DNA from 3 places in the Amycolatopsis sp. NPDC003676 genome. Region 2 is predicted to be linked to each of the others. Evidence: riboswitches for the same ligand, from Rfam matches in the RefSeq annotation. Region 2 holds a riboswitch; each other region holds the start of a gene.

Region 1 (6,571 bases), on a different contig from region 2:
GGCGACCTGGACGTCGGTGCCGCAGGAGTAGGCGTCGAAGGCGCGGTAGTCGGCCTTGAGCACCGGCAGCGCCATCCGCATGACCTCACGGCTGGCCATCACGTCGGCGCCGGTGCCGTTGAGGGCGGCCATGTGGTCGAGCAATTCCTCGTCCTCGGTGGGATGCCCGGGGAGCTCGGCGATCCGGTGCGGTGCGGCCGCCGCGGAGGCCACCAGCAAACGCACGGGCAACCCGGCGGCCTCGGCCAGCCGGACGAACTCGAACGCGACGATGGAACCCATGCTGTGGCCGAAGACGGTCAGCGGGGCGCCGGTGTCGTGGGCGGAGCCGCGGAAGGCCTCGAAGGCGCCGGCGGCGAGTTCGGGCAGGGTCTCGGCGGCGGCGTCACGCACGCGATCCTGGCGGCCGGGGTACTGGATCACCACGGTGTCGAAGTCCTGGGCCATACGCTTGGCGAACACCCGGTAGGCGGAGGCACCGGCGCCCGCGTGCGGGAAGACGATCAGCGGCGGTAGGGAGTCGCGAGCTTGCCGGTTTCTACGAGCTTCTTCGCGGTCGCCACGGTGACGCCGCCCGCAGTCTCGGTGAAGATGCCTTCGGTGCGCGCGAGCAGCCGGATGCCTTCGACGACCTCTTCGTCGGTGACGTCCTCGATCGCGCCGCCGGTGCGGTTGACCACGTCGAGCACGTACGGGCCGTCGGCCGGGTTGCCGATCGCCAGCGAGCGGGCGATGGTGTCCGGCTTCACCGGCTGGACCACGTCGTGGCCGTTGCGGTACGCGGTGGAGACCGGCGAGCAGCCGGTGGCCTGTGCGCCGAACACCTTGTACGGGCTGGCGTCCACGAGACCGAGCTGGCCCAGCTCGCGGAAACCCTTGTCCACCTTGGTGAGCTGGGAACCGGAGGCGATCGGCACGACGATCTGCTCGGGGATGCGCCAGCCGAGCTGCTCGGCGACCTCGTAGGCGAGCGTCTTCGAGCCCTCGGAGTAGTACGGGCGGACGTTGACGTTCACGAACGCCCACTTCGGGTGCTCGCCGGCCAGTTCGGTGGCGAGCCGGTTCACGTCGTCGTAGTTGCCGTCGACGGCGATCAGGTCGCCGTCGTAGACCGCGGTGGTGAGGATCTTCGCGCGCTCGAGGCTCTTCGGGATCAGCACGACCGACCGCCAGCCGGCGCGGGCCGCCGCGGCGGCGGTCGCGTTGGCCAGGTTGCCGGTCGAGGGACACGCGAGGACCTCGAAACCGAACTCGCGGGCCGCGGCGAGCGCGACGGCGACCACGCGGTCCTTGAACGAGTGCGTCGGGTTGCCGGTGTCGTCCTTGACCCACAGGCTCTTGAGGCCGAGCTCCTTCGCGAGCCGGTCGGCGCGCACGAGCCGGGTACAGCCGGGTTCGGTGTTCGGAGTCTCCTCGACGGTCGAGGGGACGGGAAGGAGTTTCTTGTAACGCCAGATGTTGCGCGGGCCCGCCTCGATGTCCTCGCGGCGGACGCGGCCGAAGTCGTAGGCGACCTCGAGCGGCGAGAAGTCTTCGGCGGAGACGAATTCCGGAGCGAGCGGCTGCCGGTGCCCTTCTTCCTTCGACACCAGTTCGACGGCCGGACCGAGGTCGATCGTCTTGTTGGCGGAGGTGGCGCTGAGGGCTGCAGTCATCGCGAGGTTCCTTTCCTCATCTGCCCCGCCGAAGCGGGCCGGAATTGGCACCGTGGTCGTCAGCTATCCCGCGATCGCGGGATGACAGGCTGTACGCCGGTTGCCGGGGCTTCGTCGGGCCGTTCCCTCTGCCCCTCTGGATGAGCGGTATTCGGTTGTCGGAGCGCCGGTGGGCGCGTCCTCGGCTACACCGTACGACATCCCGATCAGCTCGTGCCACGGAGGCGGCCCACATCACCGGAGCGGACGGCCCGGCGACCGGGTGAGAGGATGGCGAGGTGACCACCGCACCCGCGCCGCTGCACCTCGTCACGGGCGAGGAAGAACTGCTCATCGAACGGGCTGTGCGAGCGTCCCTCGACGCGGCCAAGGCCGCGGACCCGACGGCGGACCTCACGCGGACACGGGTGTCCGATCTCACACCGCCCGTACTGGCTGAGCTGGTCAGCCCGTCATTGTTCGCCGAGGGCCGCGTGATCGTGCTGGAGTCGGCGCAGGACATCTCGCAGGAGCTGTCCGACGCGGTCCTGGCGTACGTGAAGGCGCCCGCCGACGGCATCGTCCTCGTGGTCGTGCACAGCGGCGGCGGGCGGAGCAAGGCCGCGAAGGCGCTGCCTGGCGCGTTGAAAAAAGCGGGCGCGGAGATCACCGAATGCCCGAAGCTCACCAAGCCGGCCGAGCGCGAGGCGTTCGTCCGCAACGAGGTGCGCCGCGCGGGCGGCAAGATCGACGGCGCGGGCCTGATGGCTCTGCTCGACTCGGTCGGCTCGGACCTGCGCGAACTGTCCTCGGCAGCGACGCAGCTGGTCGCCGACACCGGGGGAGTCATCGACGAGCAGGCGGTCCGCCGCTACCACACCGGACGCGCCGACGTGACCGGCTTCGCGGTCGCGGAGAAGGCCGTCGCGGGCGACCGGGCGGCCGCGATGGAGTCGTTGCAATGGGCGATGCAGCTGGGCGTTCCGCACGTCCTGGTGGCCGACGCGCTGGCCGACGCGGTCCGCACGATCGCTCGCGTGTCCGCCGCCGGCCGCGGCAATCCGAACCAGATGGCGGGCGAACTGGGCATGCCGCCGTGGAAGATCCGCAAGGCCCAAGGCCAGTCCCGCGGCTGGGGCCAGGACGGCCTCGCGACCGCGATGCGCGTCGTGGCGCGGCTGAACGCCGAGGTCAAGGGCGCGGCGGCCGACGCGAACTACGCCCTGCAGCGCGCGGTTCTCGAGGTGGTCGCGGCCAAGGGAGACCGCTGACGCCGAGGCGAGGGCGCCTCAGCGGACTGCTGTGTCACCGCCGTGGGAAGACTGCGGCGTTTCGCTGGACGGGATAGCGTTCACCGGGTTCTGCCCCTGGCGACCCGAGCCGACCCCAGAACAGGGAAAAGGCCCGGCAGCCGAAGCCGCCGGGCCTTCCGGAAAGACTGCGCTCAGAGCTGGTTCGCGCGCTTCGCGAGAGCCGACTTCTTGTTCGCGGCCTGGTTGGCGTGGATGACGCCCTTGGTGACGGCCTTGTCGAGCTTGCGAGCGGCGTCGCGCTGCAGTTCGAGGGCCTTGTCCTTGTCACCGGCTTCGGCGGCCTCGCGGAACTTGCGGATCGCGGTCTTCACCGAGGACCGGATCGCCAGGTTGCGCTGCCGCGCCTTCTCGTTGGTGTCGATGCGCTTGACCTGCGACTTGATGTTGGCCATGGAGGCGTTCCTCTTTCACTCGGTGAAGGTCGATGCCGCGTTCGCGTGGCTCCGGATCAGTCCCGAGGGACTGCCGGGTTTCCTCCCTGACGGAATGCCGCACGGCAACAGTCGAAAATCTTAACAGCCCTGTTCGAGGCCCTGGAGCGGGCCCCGGAGCCGGTGACTGTTCGGCATTCCGCCCGCGGCTCCGTTACGGTGGATCTCGGTAGTGCCTAGGGTTCCGTCGCCTGCCCGTGGTCCCGCAGAGCGGGTCGCGAAGACAACGAGGGCGGGCGGGGCTGGTCCGAGCGGCACCTTCGGCGGGACATCGAGCCCTGCCGTTCATCTGACGGGACAAAAGCCTGGAGGACCCGGTCTTCAGCGTGCGCTGAAAACCTGAAAGGGTCGCAGATGAACACCACTGCCCTCGCCATGGTTCTCGTCGCCGCGGTCGTGCACGCCGCGTGGAACCTGGCCGCCAAACGGGTTTCCGCCGGCGGTCCGCGATTCGTCTGGCTGTACTACACGGTTTCCGCGGTGGGGATGCTCCCGGTGATCGCGGTCGCGCTCGCCGTCGAACCGGAACGTCCACAATGGACTTGGCTGCTCGCCGCGCTGGTCACCGCGGTCCTGCACGTGGTGTACGGGATCGTGCTGCAGCGCGGCTACGAGGTCGGCGATCTGTCGGTCGTCTACCCGCTGGCCCGCGGCACCGGACCGCTGGTGTCGGTGCTCGTGGCCGTCACGGTCCTGGGCGAACGGCCCGGTGTGCTCGGGCTGGCCGGCGCCTTCCTGGTCGTCGCGGGCGTCCTGGTGATCAGTCTCGGCGGCAGCACCGGCGACGCGAAGGCTCGTCGCGCCGGCGTGTTCTACGGCGTCGCCACCGGAACGGTCATCGCGGCTTACACGATTTGGGACGCGCATTCGGTCACTTCGCTCGGCGTGCCCCCGCTCGTCTACTTCGGCGGCGGTGCGATCGGCCAGAGCATCCTGCTCGCGCCGGCTGCCGCCCGCGGCCGCTCCGAGATCAAGCGGCTGTGGCGCGACCATCGGCGCGAGGTGCTGATCGTCGGGCTGGCCTCGCCCGCCAGCTACCTGCTGGTCCTGTACGCCCTGCGGATCGCGCCGGTCAGCCTCGTCGCTCCGGCGCGCGAGCTGTCGATCGTCTTCGGCGGGGTCGCCGCCTGGCTCGTGCTCCGCGAGCGCAACGCCGTGCGGCGGCTCGCCGGCTCGCTCGTGGTACTGGCTGGGATCGCTGCGATTGCGGTCGCCTGAGCGGCTCAGGTAGGCAGGAAGCATGGACGTACTGAGCAGCCGGGTGCTGATCCACCCCCGCGACCACGAGGTGTCGACCGCGTTCTACCGCGACGCTCTCGGCCTCGCGATCGAGCGCGAGTTCCCTGGTGGCACGCGGTTTTTCGCCGGTGGCGGTTCGATCGAGGTGGTCGGAGCCGGCGAAGAAGGACCCGGTCCGGACGTCAATCTGTTCCTGCAGGTCCGCGATCTCCCGGCGACTCTGGCCGAATTGGCCGGACGCGGGGTCGAACCGGTGCGCGAGGCCCGTCGCGAACCGTGGGGCACCGACGAGGCGTGGATCGCCGACCCGGACGGGCTGCGGATCGTCCTCGTCGAGGTCCCGGAGGACCACCCGTTGCGCCGCGACAAGCGCTAGCTCGGTTTCACGGCCCGGAGCTGGGCGGCGAGCGGGGCGAACCCGGGCGGGTCCCAGGTCCAGGTCTGCAGGTCGGTGAATCCCGCCGCGGCGGCTTCGCCGGCGAGTTCGTGCCGGGTCACCGGAAGCCATTTCTCGTGCGCCGAGAGCAGCAGCCGTCCGCCTGGCCGCAGCACCCGGAACAACTCGGCGAAGCTCGCCGCACGGTCGTCCCAGAGCTGGACGTTGTTCACGGTCAGCACGACGTCCGCGATCTCGTCCGCGCAGCCGGTCTGAGCCGCGCTGCCCGCGCGCACCTCGGCGCGGTCGCCGCAGCGGTCCGTGCAGAGATCGCGCATCTCGGGGGAGGGTTCGACGCCGATCACCTCGCCGGCGAGCTTGCTCGCCGCGTCGAGGCCGATCCCCGGACCGGGGCCGACGACGAGAACGGTTTCGTCCGGTTCGAGGCGGGCGAGGTCGACGACGCGGTGCTCGGTCGTGGCGTTGCTGACCGCCATCAGCTTGCCGCCGAGCCTGCCCAGCAGGCCGCTGGGGTGGCCGAAAGCCCGGTCGAGCGCGGCGTCGAGGACGCCGGGGCCGGGCGGCGAGGGGGAGGGTGAAGTGGTCATGCTTCGAGGTCATCACGAGTCGCGCGGGGCCGCATCGGGGATGACCCCCACCCGCACCCGGAGGTCCATGGGACGATGGGGTACGGACATCCCCCACCATCCCGAGGACAGCCCGAGTGACAGCGCCCAAGACGTTCGCCGACACCACCTTCACGCCGCCGGAGTTGATCCGCAACTTCTGCATCATCGCCCACATCGACCACGGCAAGTCGACGCTGGCGGACCGGATGCTGCAGCTCACCGGCGTCGTCGAGGAGCGGGCCATGCGCGCGCAGTACCTCGACCGCATGGACATCGAGCGGGAACGCGGCATCACGATCAAGGCCCAGAACGTCCGGCTGCCGTGGAAGATCAAGGACGGCCAGGGCGGTGAACAAGATTATGTCCTGCACATGATCGACACCCCCGGCCACGTCGACTTCACCTACGAGGTGTCCCGCGCGCTCGAAGCGTGCGAAGGAGCGATCCTGCTGGTGGACGCCGCGCAGGGGATCGAGGCGCAGACCCTGGCCAACCTGTACCTGGCGCTGGAGAACAACCTCCAGATCATCCCGGTGCTGAACAAGATCGACCTGCCCTCGGCCGACCCGGACAAGTACGCGGGCGAGATCGCGCACATCATCGGCTGCGAGCCCGACGACGTGCTGCGGGTCTCGGCGAAGACCGGCGTCGGCGTCGGCGCGGTGCTCGACGAGGTCGTGAAGCAGGTTCCGGCTCCGGTCGGCGACTCGGAAGCGCCCGCGCGGGCGATGATCTTCGACTCGGTCTACGACACCTACCGCGGCGTGGTGACCTACATCCGCGTGGTGGACGGCAAGATCACGCCGCGCGAGAAGATCAAGATGATGTCCACCGGCGCCACGCACGAACTGCTGGAGGTCGGCATCATCTCGCCGGAACCGAAGGCCAGCAAGGGCCTCGGCGTCGGCGAGGTCGGCTACCTGATCACCGGTGTGAAGGACGTGCGGCA
Region 2 (6,571 bases):
GTGGGCGCTGGTCCTGATCTTCATGGCTGTGCTGACCGCGGTCAATTTCACCGCGGTGTCCCGGTTCGGCGAGCTCGAGTTCTGGCTGGCGCTGATCAAAGTCGTGGCGGTCGTGGCATTCCTGGTTCTCGGCGTGCTCGCGTTCCTCGGGGTGCTTCCGGGCACGTCCTTCGTCGGCACCGCCAATCTTCTCGGCCAGGGCGGGTTCCTGCCCCACGGATGGCAAGGCGTCGGCACCGGGTTGCTCGCCGTCGTCTTCACCTTCGGCGGCCTGGAAGTGGTGACCATCGCGGCCGCGGAATCCGACGATCCCGCGCACGCCGTCGGCAAGGCGGTCCGCAACGCGGTCGTGCGGATTTCGGTGTTCTACATCGGTTCCATGCTGGTCATCGTCTCGCTCCTGCCGTGGTCGAGCGTCCAAACCGGACAGAGCCCGTTCGCCGCGGTGCTCGAGCGGATCGGGATCCCGGCGACCGGGCAGATCATGAACGTCGTCGTGCTGTTCGCCTTGCTGTCCACGCTGAACAGCAACATGTACGGCGCGGCGCGCATGGTGTATTCGCTGGCGCGGCGCGGACACGCTCCGTGCGCACTGACCAAAGTGGACCGTAATGGCGTGCCTGTCTTCGCTGTCGCGGCCTCGGTGTTGTTCGGCTTCGTCGCCGTGGCGCTCAACGCGCTTTGGCCGGACACCGTCTTCCAGTACCTGCTGAACGCGGTCGGCTCGGTGCTGCTGATCGTGTGGATCATGGTCGCCTGCACCCAGTTGCGAGTGCGGCGGCAGCTGGAACGCACCGCGCCGGACAGCCTGACCGTGCGGATGTGGGGCTTCCCGTACCTGACGTGGGTCACCCTCGTCGCGATGGTCGCGATCCTGGTGGTGATGCTCGGCGACCACGACGCCAGGATCCAGCTGATCAGCTCGGGAATCCTGGTCGCGGTGCTGGTCGTGGCCGGGATCTGGTGGCAACGCGCCCGACGGAAGGCCGACCAGACTGTATAACGACCTATACGGCACCGCATTGATCACGAATTTGTCGCGTTCTCCGAGGTAACACCCGGTTCCGTGCAGCGATGGGCAAGCTGAGCCAGGGACGCGGGCGGACCGCGTGGGGCGAGGGGGATGCGACGGTGAGTCCTGCCGGGAAGAAGGGCGTGCTGATCGGCGGCGCGCTGGCCGTGGTCGGGATAGTGGTGGCGGCGGTCGTGCTGCTCAGCGGCGGGGGATCGACGGCGGCAACGCCAGGTTCGGAGCCTCCATCGACCGCCGCGCAGCCCAACGATCCGACGTCGGCGGCCCGCGAGTATCTGCTCGCCTTCGGTGCGAAGGACGCCGACACGGCCAGCAAAGCGACCGACGCTCCGACGGACGCCTCTTCCGCGCTCCAGGACGCGTGGGCGTCGCTTCGGCCCACGCAGCTGACCGCCAAGCTCGGCGACGTCGGCGCGGCGCAGGGCGACAAGGCCACGGCGGGCTACACCATCACCTGGAACCTCGGCCCCGGCCGCACCTGGACGTACACCGGCAACCTCGGCCTCGTCCAGGCACAAGGCAAGTGGCGGGTCCACTGGGCGCCGACGGTGCTGCACCCCAAGCTCGAAGCCGGACAGCGGCTGGCGATCGCGTCCTCGGACGTTCCGGCGGTGGTCGACCGCGACGGCAAGCCGCTCGTCGTCTCCGGCAGCGGCGGGCTGAAATTGGCTGATGACAAGGCGTTCCCGTTGCTCCGTTCAGCGCTCACCGGGCACGGGCAGGCGTCCGAAGCCTTCGCGGTCGAGCGCGTGGACGCGTCGGGCAAGAGCCAGGAGACGCTGTTCGGCAATCCCGAAGGCGACCACAAACCGGCCAGCACCGGGCTCAGCCTCGCGACTCAGAACGCGGCTCAGGCAGCGGTGGACGGGTATCGCGGCAAGGCGGTCCTCGTCGCGATCCAGCCGTCTTCCGGCGACGTGCTCGCGGTGGCGCAGAACAGCAACGTCACCAACGCGGCGTCGGCGTTCAGCGGCCAGTACGCGCCGGGCTCGACGTTCAAGATCGTCACCGCGACCGCGGCGCTGGAAGCGGGACTGGTCACGCCGGATTCCTCGGTTCCGTGCCCGCTGACCGACCGGATCGGCACCCGCACGCTCTCCAACGAGGGGTTCGACCTCGGCACGACCACCGTGCACAAGGCGTTCGCGAAGTCCTGCAACACCACGTTCGCCCGGCTCGCGTCGCAGCTGCCCGCCGACGGGCTCGCGAAGGCGGCCACCCAGTTCGGCCTCAACGCCGACTTCGGGATCAGCGGCCTGTCCACCGAGCTGGGCCGCGTCGACCCGGCGGCGAACGCCGACGAGCAGGTCGAGGACGGCATCGGCCAGGGAAAGGTGCAGGTCAGCCCGATGGGAGCGGCGGTGATGGCGGCGACCGCGGCGTCCGGCCGCAGCGTCGTGCCGAAGCTGTGGGCGGACGGCACCAAGGTCAACACCGGCTACACCCCGCCGCCGGGCTCGGTGCTGTCGGCGTTGCGCGGGATGATGCGCGAGGTCGTCACCGGCGGCACGGCGACCGGGCTGTCGCACTCTGGCTCGGTGTTCGGCAAGACCGGCACCGCGCAGTTCGGCGACGGCGCTGAGGCGCACGGCTGGTTCGTCGGCTACCGCGGCGACCTGGCGTTCGCGGTGTTCCTGGAGGGGGCCAACGACTCCAAACCGGCCGTCTCGCTGGGCGCGAAGTTCCTCGACGCGCTGTAGTTCGGCCGCGGCCGAAGCATCCGCGCTCTACCTTAGGAGCATGGAAACTGTCGCCTTGGCCGAAGTCGCCGCCGTGCTCGCCGATCCGAGCCGCGCGACCATGTGCCTCGCGCTGCTCGACGGCCGCGCTTGGACGGTCGGCGAACTGGCCGCAGCGGCGCAGGTCGCGGTCTCGACGGCCAGCGAGCACGTGACGCGGTTGGCCGAGGCGGGGTTTGTGGCCCGGGTGAAGCAGGGGCGGCACGCGTACGTGCGGCTCGCGAATCCGCGGGTTGCTGAGTTGATCGAGCATTTGGCGCAGCATGCCGAGCTGAAGCGGCCGTCCGGGCTGCGGACTTCGTTGCGGGTACAGCGATTGTCCTTCGCGCGCAGTTGTTACGACCATTTGGCGGGCACGCTCGGGGTCGCTCTGCGGGACGGGATGGTCGAGCGGGGCCTGATCGACGTGTCGGACGGGCTCGCGCTCACCGACACCGGACGCGAGGTGCTGGCCGATCTCGGCGTGGCGGTCCCGGATCGGCCGCGCCGGCCGCTGCTGCGCGACTGTCTCGATTGGACAGAGCGGCGCGAGCACCTCGCCGGCGTGGTCCCGGCAGCGGTGCTGGAGCGGGCGGTCGAGGCGGGATGGCTGACGCGGGACCAGCAGCGCGCGGTCCGGGTTCTGCCCGGTGCGAGGGGGCCGTTCGCCGCGCTCGGTGTCGATCTCGCGACGGTGAGTGCCGCCCAGGCGTCGTAACACACCTGGGTGGTCCCCCGCACCGGTGGTGCGCGCTCGGGAACCGGACACTGCCTCACTATTCTGGACGCCTGCGGGCGACCGGGAGGGAGGCGGGCGAGTGAACGAGCTTCCCATGGTGCTGGGCGTCGGCGCGCTGGTTCTGGTCGTCTCGGTCGTCGCGGTGCGGGTGTCCATCCGGCTCGGATTCCCGTCGCTGCTGCTGTATCTCGGAATCGGCGTCGTGCTCGGCGAGGCCGGGTTCGGCATCCGCTTCGACAATCCGGCGCTCACCCAGTCCCTCGGCCTCGCCGCGCTCGTCCTGATCCTCACCGAAGGCGGGCTCACCACGCGCTGGTCCGCGGTGAAACCCTCGCTGGGGCCCGGAATCCTGCTGTCCACAGTGGCCGTGGTGATCAGCATCGCGGTCACCGGCGCGGCCCTGCACTGGCTGCTCGGCCTGGATTGGCGGCTGGCTCTGCTGTGGGGCGCGGTCCTCGCGTCCACCGACGCCGCGGCGGTGTTCTCCGTGCTGCGCACCGCCGGGGTCGGCAAACGGCTCGTCGGCGCGCTGGAGCTGGAATCCGGCATCAACGACGCGCCCGCCTACATCGCGGTCGTCGTGCTCGCGTCCGGCGAGGCGGTCGACTGGTCGCTGCCGCTGCTGGTGGTCTACGAACTGCTCACCGGCCTCGTGCTCGGTCTCGCGTTCGGCTGGCTGGGCGCGCAGGCGCTGCGCCGGGCCGCGCTCCCGGCGACCGGTCTGTACCCGCTCGCCACGGTGGCGGTGTGCGTGCTCGCGTACTCCTCGGGGCAACTGGCGCACGCGTCCGGCCTGCTCGCGACCTACGTCGCCGGCCTGGTGCTCGGGAATTCCAAACTGCCGCACCGGTCGGACACCCTGTCGTTCGCCGAAGGACTCGGCTGGCTCGCGCAGATCGGCTTGTTCGTGCTGCTCGGTCTCTTCGCGTCGCCGACCCGGCTGCTCGAAACGCTGATTCCAGGCCTGGTCGCGGGTGCGGTGGTGCTGCTGCTCGCCCGGCCGCTGTCGGTGGTTCTGTCCCTGCTGCCGTTCCGCTTGCCCTGGCGAGACCAGGCATTCCTGTCCTGGGCGGGCCTGCGCGGCGCGGTGCCGATCGTGCTCGCGATGATCCCGCTGTCCGAAGGAGTGCCCGGCGCACAACGGCTCGTGGACGCGGTTTTCGTGCTCGTCATCGTGCTCACGATCCTGCAGGGCGCGACGCTGAGTCCGCTCGCGCGGATCCTCGGGCTCACGAAGGCGGCGCAGGCGCACGAGATCGAGGTCGATTCCGCGCCGCTCGACGAACTCGGCGCGGAACTGCTGCAGGTGCGCATCCAGAAGGGGTCGAAGCTGCACGGCGTGTACCTGTCGGAGCTGCGGTTGCCCGCCGGTGCGACGGTCAGTCTCGTGGTCCGCGGCGGTACCGGCTTCACGCCGCAGAAAACGAGCCGGTTGCAGGTCGAAGACCAGCTTTTGGTGGTCACGACCGCCGCCGACCGCGACGCGACCGAACGGCGGATCCGGGCGGTTGACCGGGCCGGCCGCCTCGCGCGTTGGCACGGCGAATCCGGGGCCTGAGTTTTCTGTCCTTTGTGGACGCTCCTTGTGACTGCCGTCTCAGATCACGAGACGGGTCTGGTTTCTTTCGGCGGTTGTCCGCTATCGTCGGTTTCAGGTCATGAGTGCCAGCGCGAAGCCCCGGCTTGCTGGCCGGCAACCCTCCTACCGCGGTGGGGTGCCCCGGGTGAGGACCAGGCCGGTCGCGCAGCGCGACGGGCAAGCGCGGGCCCCTCGCCGGGGGTCCCCCGGAACGCCGAGGAGGCGCCGTCATGACTCTCGCACTCGACCGGTCCACTGTTGTTCCCGCTGTGGCTGGCGCGTCGCTGCGGGTGCCGCTGGTGACGGGCGGCGACATCGGTTACGCCAATCTCGATCACGCGGCCAGCGCGCCCTGTCTGGACGCGGTTCGTTCGGCGGTGGACGAATTTCTTCCCTGGTATGCCAGTGTGCACCGTGGGGCCGGGTTTGCTTCGCAGGTCTCGACGCGGTTGTACGAGCGGACTCGTGGTGTGTTGCGTCGGTTCGTGGACGCTCGTAGTGGCGACTCGGTGATCTTCACTCGCAATACGACTGATGCGTTCAATCTGCTGGCGAAGGCGTTGCCGCGTAAGACTTCTGTGGTTGTTTTCGACAGTGAGCACCATGCCGCGTTGCTGCCGTGGCGGGGGCCGAATGTCCGGCGGGTGCAGTTGCCGCGGACTCGGCTTGCTGCGGTGTCCGTTGTGGACGAAGCGCTGGCGGAATGCCCGCAGGGGCCTCGGTTGGTGGTTGTCGCTGGGGCTTCGAATGTGACTGGCGAACTGCTGCCGGTTGCCGAGATCGCTGCGGTGGCTCGGAAGCACGGGGCTCGGGTGGCGCTGGATGCTGCTCAGCTTGCGCCGCATCGGCGGATTTCGTTGCGGGAGTTGGATGTCGACTACGTCGCGTTGTCCGGGCACAAGTTGTACGCGCCGTTCGGGGCTGGGGCGTTGGTCGGGCGCAGCGACTGGTTGCGGGCGGCTGAGCCTTATCTCGCCGGTGGTGGGGCGACCAAGCTGGTGACTGAGGAAGCTGTCGTGTGGAACAGCGGTGAGGAGCGGCACGAGGCTGGGTCGCCTAACACCGTTGGGGTGTATGCGCTTGGGGTGGCTTGCGAGCAACTGGCGGCTGAGTGGGATGCCATCGGGGCGCATGAGGCTGCGTTGCTGGAGCGGTTGCGCAAGGGGCTTGAGGGGTTGCCTGGGTTTGCCGAGCTGCGGTTCTTTGACGCGCCGGTGGATCGGGTTGGCACGGTGAGCTTTGTGGTCGACGGGTTTGAGCCTGGGTGGCTGGCGGCGGTGTTGTCGGCTGAGTATGGGATTGGGGTGCGGGACGGGGCGTTCTGCGCGCATGTCGCGGCTCGGCGGTTGATTCGGGAGGCCGGCGGAGAGGGGCAGCAGGCGGTTCGGGTGAGTCTCGGGTTGGGGAGTACCGAGGAGCACGTGGATCGGTTGGTGCTGGCGTTGCGACAGATCGTGGCTCGGGGGGCTCGGTGGGAGTACGCGAAGGTTGACGGGCGGTGG
Region 3 (6,571 bases), on a different contig from region 2:
CACGCGGCGGCGGAGCCGACGCCAAAAAACCCAGCTGGTGAGCTACCCTGCCAACTCAAACACCACGGGCCGCCCCGTACGGAGCGGCCCGTGAAACGTCTTGCAGCAGAAGGTAAATCAGGCAGCAACCACACTCTGCGGCCCACGAACCACCTGACTAACAAACGCCCCCCGATCAGAAATCCAAGACAGCGCAGCGTCAGCCCGCTCCCCACGCACCCCCAACCGGAACCGAGCAATCGGCGTATCCCCAATACGGGTGAGCCCACCACCAATAGTGGCAAGTTCGACGTCGAAGCGACTAGCCGCCTCAGGCAGCAACGCACCCACCGACGCGAACCCGATCAGCACGACGTCGACCGCGCGGTCGTACTTCGCGGACTGGGCGCGCGAGGTCTCGATCGACGGCAGCACTGCCTGCGCGGTCCAGCTGTCCGGCGTCGAGATGAGGTCGAGCACCGTGCCGCGCTCGACGATCGCGCCGTTGTCGAGCACCGCGACGTCGTCGCAGACTCGGCGGACGACGTCGGCGTCCGGCGTGGTGACGACGACCGTCACGCCAAGCTCGGCGCGCGCCCGGTCGAGCACGGCGAGCACCGCGCCGGCGTCTTCCGCTGAAACTCCGGCGGTCGGGTCGTCGGCGAGCAGCACGGCCGGTCCGGCGGCGAGCGCCTTGGCGACCGCGACCCGGCGGAGCTGGCCGTCGGTGAGTTCGTCCGGCTTCTGCGCGGCGCGCGGGGTGAGGCCGACCAGGTCGAGCAGCGAGCCGACCCGGCTGCGCCGCTGTGGGCCGTCGACGCCGAGTTGCTCCAGCGGGCTGGCGATGTTGCCCGCGATGGTGCGCTCGGCGAGCAGCTCCGGCTTGGTCCCGACGACCCCGAGCTGGCGGCGGATCTCCCGCAGCCGCTTGCCGTCGAGGGTCGCGGTGTTGAGGCCGTCGAGCCGCACGACGCCGCGGTCGGGGCGCTCCTGCAGCGCGATGCAGCGGGCGAGGGTGGACTTGCCGGAGCCGGACGGACCCACGATTCCGAACAGCGAGCCGGCTTGCACGTCAACGCTCACGTCGCGCAGTGCGGCGACACGATTTCCGTGGAAGGGAAAGGACTTGGACACGTTTTCGACAGTGATCACGAAAGGGCTCCAGGCAAACGAGGCGCGGCGCCGGATCCGGGCGCGCCAAGGCGTCATCGAATTACCGTCCACAGTGGACGGCGCAAGAAACTGCGGAAAAAACGATCAGGCGATGACCATGGAGCGTTGACACGCGGATACCGTGCGGCGACCTTCGTCGACTACGCGCCGGCGGGTCAGCAGGAGCGGGCGGGTGACCCTCTTCATCGAAAACAGCCTCCATCGGTCCTGGCGGTAGCACCTGCCCTGCGGAGGGTGGTTGCTGCGACTTCGGCGAGCCAGGTCTCTCAGTCGCTCGGGATGGACGCTTTCGAGTAAAGCCGATCCCATTGGCTGAACGCAAGCGCGTTGGTGCAGATCACACGTCTGGTGGTGCCCGCATACCGGAACAGCCCGTCCAGGACCCGGAAACCCGGAACCTCGGTTCCCGAACATTGCCTCGACCTGTGGAACCCTCGCGACGGCCCCCGGCCACGAACGAGTTCGTTCCACTGTGGACGATCAAGAATCTTTGTGGAACAAGAGTTTTCCCGTTGTCAAGTGATGCGCACTCCCGGGCCTCGACGCCCGGGGCGCCGGGTCCGCGATCGGGTCGAGATAGGTCACCGAAGCGAAGCACCTCGAACCGGCGGCACTGAACAATCCGGGCCGGGGAGCAATCAGACTCCCCCGAATGCCACGGCCTTGACGAGCCGCCCGTCACAGGTAGCGGGCCATTTCGGCCGCACTCGCGCGATGACCGAGAGTAGCTGCGAGGCCCGGAATGCCCCACGATCAGCGACGACGCAAGATCATCAGGCAACGCACCGAAATCAACGCCCCGCACCCGGAATACCCGCCGCGCCGCCGCGGTTGGACGTCACAAGCGAGCGCCGTGGGAGGGGGGTCAGTTTCCGGCTGCCGCGATCCGCGCGAACGCGTGCACGTCCAGCTGCTCCCCGCGCGTCTTCGGGTCGATCCCCGCTTCGGCTAGCAACTCGCCAGCCCGCTCGGCGGAACCAGCCCACCCCGCCAGCGCGGCCCGCAAAGTCTTGCGCCGCTGCGAAAACGCCGCGTCGACCACCGCGAACAACCGCGCGCGATCCACCCCGGACACCGGGTCAGTCCGGGTGAACGAGACCAGCGCGGAGTCGACGTTCGGCACCGGCCAGAACACCGCGCGCGGCACCGCGGCGACCTTTCGCGCCGGTCCGTACCAAGCGAGCTTCACGCTCGGCACGCCGTAAGTCCGGCTGCCCGGCCCGGCCGCCATCCGATCGGCGACCTCGGTCTGGACCATCACGAGCCCGCTGCGCAGCGACGGCAGCTCGGCCAGCAGATGCAGCACCACCGGCACCGCGACGTTGTACGGCAGGTTCGCCACGATCGACACCGGCTCAGCCGGGAGATCGGCGGCCCGCACGCGCAGCGCGTCGGCGCCGACGACGGTCAGCCGCTCCGCCGCCTCCGGGGCGCGCTCGGCGACTGTCTGCGGCAGCCGGGCGGCCAGCACCGGATCGATCTCCACGGCGACGACCTGAGCGCCTGCGGCGAGCAGGCCCAGCGTCAGCGACCCGAGACCGGGTCCGACCTCCAGCACGACGTCCCCCGGCCGCACGCCGCCGAGTTCGACGATGCGGCGGACCGTGTTGGGGTCGTGCACGAAGTTCTGCCCGAGCTTCTTCGTGGGCCGGACGTCGAGTTCGTCGGCCAGCCCGCGGATTTCGGCAGGCCCCAGCAGTTCCACCACCGGACGAGCCTACCCAGCGCCGTCGCGGCTACGACAACGCGGCGGACAAAAGCAGGCGGCCGTGAGCGCGAAGCTCACGGCCGCCTGCCGGAAAAACCGAGGGTGCTCAGGCCTTGTAGCCGCAGCCCCAGGCGCTGTAGCCGCCGCGCGCGTCGCGCACCTTCTCGGCGGTCGCGATCTGCTGCTCGCGGGTGGCCTTGTCGGCCGTCGGGGCGTACTGCGTGCCGCCGTAGGCCGCCCAGGTCTGCTTGTCGAACTGGAGGCCGCCGTAGTAGCCGTTGCCGGTGTTGATCGACCAGTTGCCGCCCGACTCGCACTGCGCGATGCGGTCCCACACGCCGGTGTCGCCGATGGCCGGGGCCGGCGGCTTCTTGGTGCCGACCTTGATGATCTTGGCCTTGGCCTCGACCAGGGTCTTCTCCGAGATCTGCTCGCGCGAGACCTCTTCGCCGTTCTTCTTCGTGACCTTGTAGGTCACCAGCTTCTTGCCCGGCGTGCCCGGGTCCTCGACGCTCTGCTGGCCCTGCAGCTGCGTCGGGTCGTCGACCTTCTGCACCTCGGGGTCGATGGTCTCTTCCTGGTTGACCATCGACACGCCCATGCGGCTGACGTGGACCTCGGCGCCGTTCTTGAGGCTGACGTCGAGGCCGCCGTCGATCGCGTCGTCCGGGCCGAGGTTCAGCTTCAGGTCGGAGACGAGCTCCTTGGTGGTCACCGCGTTGGTGCTCACCTGGCGGGGCGCGTTGGTGCCGTCGAAAAGCGTGATGTGCTTGAGGGTCTTGACCTGGACGGTCGACCCCTCGAGCGGGAGGTCGCCGGACGACGGCATCGACGTCCACGCGCCCTGGGAAAGCATGCTGCCCATGCCGAGCTGGTTCATGGCCTCGCCGAGCGTGGTCGCCCGGACCCAGGAGGGCCGCGACACGCCGTCCACGACGAGGTTCAGCTGACGGCCGCGCTCGAGCTTGATGACGCCGCCGTCGCCGACCGCCGCCTGCGGCGAGGGCGAAAGCGCGTCGTGCTCGCCGACGGACAGGCCCGCGTCCTTGAGGACGTCGCCGACGGTGCCGCCGAAGCTGTGCACGGTCTGCTGGTGGCCGTCGACGTCGACGGTGATGCTCTTGTTCATCGCGAGCGCCGCCGCGCCGCCACCGCCGACGGTGACCAGCAGCGAAAGCACCGCGCCCTTGAGGAAGCGGCGCTTCCAGGTCTTGGTCGCCTCGCGCAGGCCTTCCTCGACCGCGGCCTTCTTGGCCTGCGGGGAGGCGGTGCGGTCTTCCTCGACCTCGTCCGGGAGGACGAGCGGGGGAAGCATCGTGGTTTCCGCGTTGATGAGGCGGATCAGCTCGTCGACGTCGACGTCGATTTCCGACATCAGCATGTCGGCGTCCGGGCCGAGCGCGGCGAGCACGTCCTGCTCGGTCACGCGGAGCTCGTCGGAGAAGTCAAGCTGCCCGTACGCGGTGTCCTCGAGCTCGCGGTCGAGCACGGCCACCGAGGACGGGGCGGAGGAGAAATACGCCGTACCCGCGTCAAGACGCGAGTCATCCTGCCGACTACCAGTCACCGGGTCGTTCCCTTTCCCAAGACATCGCGCGTGTTTCGCGCGTCGTCCTTCGTTCGCGACGCACCCTCGGGCGCGCCTCTCAAGTCCGACACCCCCAGCCAGCGCCATCGTCACGGTCCCAGGTCGTACCAACCCCGGTTCCGCTTCCCCGACGTGCACTGACGTGACTGGTGGGCGTATCAGCCGGGTCCGCTGCGCGGAACCGACCGGCACGATCACGGGACAGTAACGGGTGTTGGCAGGTTGCGCAAACACCCCCCGGAGTGTCGTGACTTGCGTCACTCATCAGGTGGACGAATGCACGGTCTCGAATGTCGCAATCCGTGCAACCCGTTGTGACACTGAGGAATCAGGCAGGCAGCTGATATGCGCGTTCGGCAGTGGTCCGGACCGCTTCGGCCACCTCGTGGACCGCTTCGCCGCGCAGCTGAGCGAGGAAGCGAACGGTGTAGGCGGTGCAGTACGGCTCGTTCGGCCGCCCACGGTAGGGATGAGGCGTCAGAAACGGCGCGTCTGTCTCAGCGAGGAACTGCCCACGCGGCACGATCCGCGCGGCCTCGTGCAGCCCGCGCGCGTTCTTAAAGGTGACCGTGCCCGCGAAGGACAAGATGTAGCCCTTGTCGATGCAGCGGCGCGCGATGTGTTCGTCGCCAGAGAAGCAGTGGAAGACGACCGTCTCGGGCGCGCCTTCCTCGTCGAGGATGCGAAGCACGTCCTCGTGCGCGTCGCGATCGTGGATCATCAGCGCCTTGCCGAGCCGCTTCGCGAGATCGATGTGCCAGCGAAACGCAGCCTGCTGCGCATCGTGCGGCGAGTAGTCCCAGTAGTAATCGAGCCCCGTCTCGCCAACCGCGACCACGCGCTCCCCCCGCGCCAACCGCTCCACTTCGGACTGTTCAGCGGTGCCGAATTCCTTGGTACGCGTGGGATGAATAGCCACCGCAGCAAACACCCGCGAGTCCCACGTGGACGCTTCAGCGGCCCAACGCGCAGCCGCAAGATCGTCGGCAACCGTGACAACCCGCGCGACCCCAGCCCGCTCGGCACGGTCGGCCATCTCGGCAACGTCAGCCGCAGTCTCCGCCCCGCACGCGTCGAGATGAGTGTGCGCGTCCACCACCGTCACCGGCAGCCGATCAGGAATCGGGGGAAGTTCGCGCTTCTCGTCACCCATGGCACCCAAGCTACTGCGCGGTGCCCCCAATGTGGCATTGGGTGCATGCCACGCACCGAACGCCACATTGGGTGCGTCTGACGCACCCAATGCCACATTGGGGCGCTAGCCCCGCCCCCAACCGCACCGACGCACCCAACGATCGAAGCACCCACACCGCCCCCAACCCCGATCCAACGCCGCCCTGCGGTTCGGGGGTGCTTGTCAAGGCATCTTTCCCGCCTTGACAAGCACCCCCGCGCCGTAGTCACACTCAGCTTCGGGGTGCCCCACGCAACCACTCACGGCAATGTCGCCGCCAGGCGACGAGCCGAACCCGAGAATCAATCCTCAGCCCGACGCCTCCGCCGAGGACTCCCCTCGGTCTTCCCATTAGCCGCAAGCAATTCCGTCACAGACCGCCCAGACGCATGGTGGCCGGTATCCGCAGCCCGCCGCCCATGCGAACCCTCTTCGCTCTCCTCCGCAGCAGCAGCCTCCCAAGCAGGAGGCTCCCCCTCAGGCCGCCGCCGACGCCCACCCGAAACCGGAGCAGGAGCCGAAGCAGCCTCAGCCTCCGGACGACGCCGCCGCCCCCCAGACCCACTCCCGACCGAACTCCGAACCGACTCCGGCAACGTCGGATTGACCGCATCCGCCCCCGGCGCCCCATGCCGCCCAGTAGGCGTGTCCTCAGCCAACGGCGACAAATCCGACCGGGAGAACTGCTCCAGCCGAGACGGCGCACGAGTCTGCGGCTCAGCCGCGGGCTCCTTCTCCACCACCGGTTTCTCCACCTTCTTCGGGGCAGGCTCAGCACGCCGATGCGCGACCGGCTCAGCAGGCCGGGAAATCGCAGTCTGCTCAGCAGCTTCCGGCCGCTCCTCAGCCCGCTGCGGAGCAGGCCGAGCCGCCAACCGAGGCACCGGCCGCTCTTCCTTGACCGGCGGCTCCGGCTTGCTCACCGGCGCGACAGTCCGAGTCGGCTGCG

What was found. Region 2 has a riboswitch for S-adenosylmethionine ahead of ACWDNU_RS26455 (aminotransferase class V-fold PLP-dependent enzyme). Riboswitches for the same ligand answer to the same signal wherever they lie in the genome.
Region 1: another riboswitch for S-adenosylmethionine. It lies ahead of thrC (threonine synthase); the one in region 2 lies ahead of ACWDNU_RS26455 (aminotransferase class V-fold PLP-dependent enzyme).
Region 3: another riboswitch for S-adenosylmethionine. It lies ahead of ACWDNU_RS31735 (methionine ABC transporter ATP-binding protein); the one in region 2 lies ahead of ACWDNU_RS26455 (aminotransferase class V-fold PLP-dependent enzyme).

Annotation. Positions count from the first base shown of each region.
Region 1 covers NZ_JBSFNS010000102.1:23,413-29,983, reverse strand. The annotation lists partial or broken gene ACWDNU_RS36430 (thioesterase II family protein) at 1-462, opposite strand, end outside; partial or broken gene thrC (threonine synthase) at 525-1,655, opposite strand; SAM riboswitch class I at 1,669-1,802, opposite strand; gene holA (DNA polymerase III subunit delta) at 1,934-2,905, shown strand; gene rpsT (30S ribosomal protein S20) at 3,079-3,339, opposite strand; gene ACWDNU_RS36410 (DMT family transporter) at 3,733-4,596, shown strand; gene ACWDNU_RS36405 (VOC family protein) at 4,619-4,993, shown strand; gene ACWDNU_RS36400 (class I SAM-dependent methyltransferase) at 4,990-5,601, opposite strand; gene lepA (translation elongation factor 4) at 5,718-6,571, shown strand, end outside.
Region 2 covers NZ_JBSFNS010000051.1:254-6,824, reverse strand. The annotation lists gene ACWDNU_RS26475 (amino acid permease) at 1-1,003, shown strand, start outside; gene ACWDNU_RS26470 (penicillin-binding transpeptidase domain-containing protein) at 1,075-2,733, shown strand; gene ACWDNU_RS26465 (ArsR/SmtB family transcription factor) at 2,774-3,469, shown strand; gene ACWDNU_RS26460 (potassium/proton antiporter) at 3,585-5,048, shown strand; SAM riboswitch class IV at 5,145-5,259, shown strand; gene ACWDNU_RS26455 (aminotransferase class V-fold PLP-dependent enzyme) at 5,300-6,571, shown strand, end outside.
Region 3 covers NZ_JBSFNS010000075.1:83-6,653, forward strand. The annotation lists gene ACWDNU_RS31735 (methionine ABC transporter ATP-binding protein) at 118-1,131, opposite strand; SAM riboswitch class I at 1,348-1,438, opposite strand; gene rsmA (16S rRNA (adenine(1518)-N(6)/adenine(1519)-N(6))-dimethyltransferase RsmA) at 2,018-2,860, opposite strand; gene ACWDNU_RS31745 (transglycosylase family protein) at 2,967-4,349, opposite strand; gene ACWDNU_RS31750 (TatD family hydrolase) at 4,777-5,601, opposite strand; gene ACWDNU_RS31755 (DUF6779 domain-containing protein) at 5,925-6,571, opposite strand, start outside.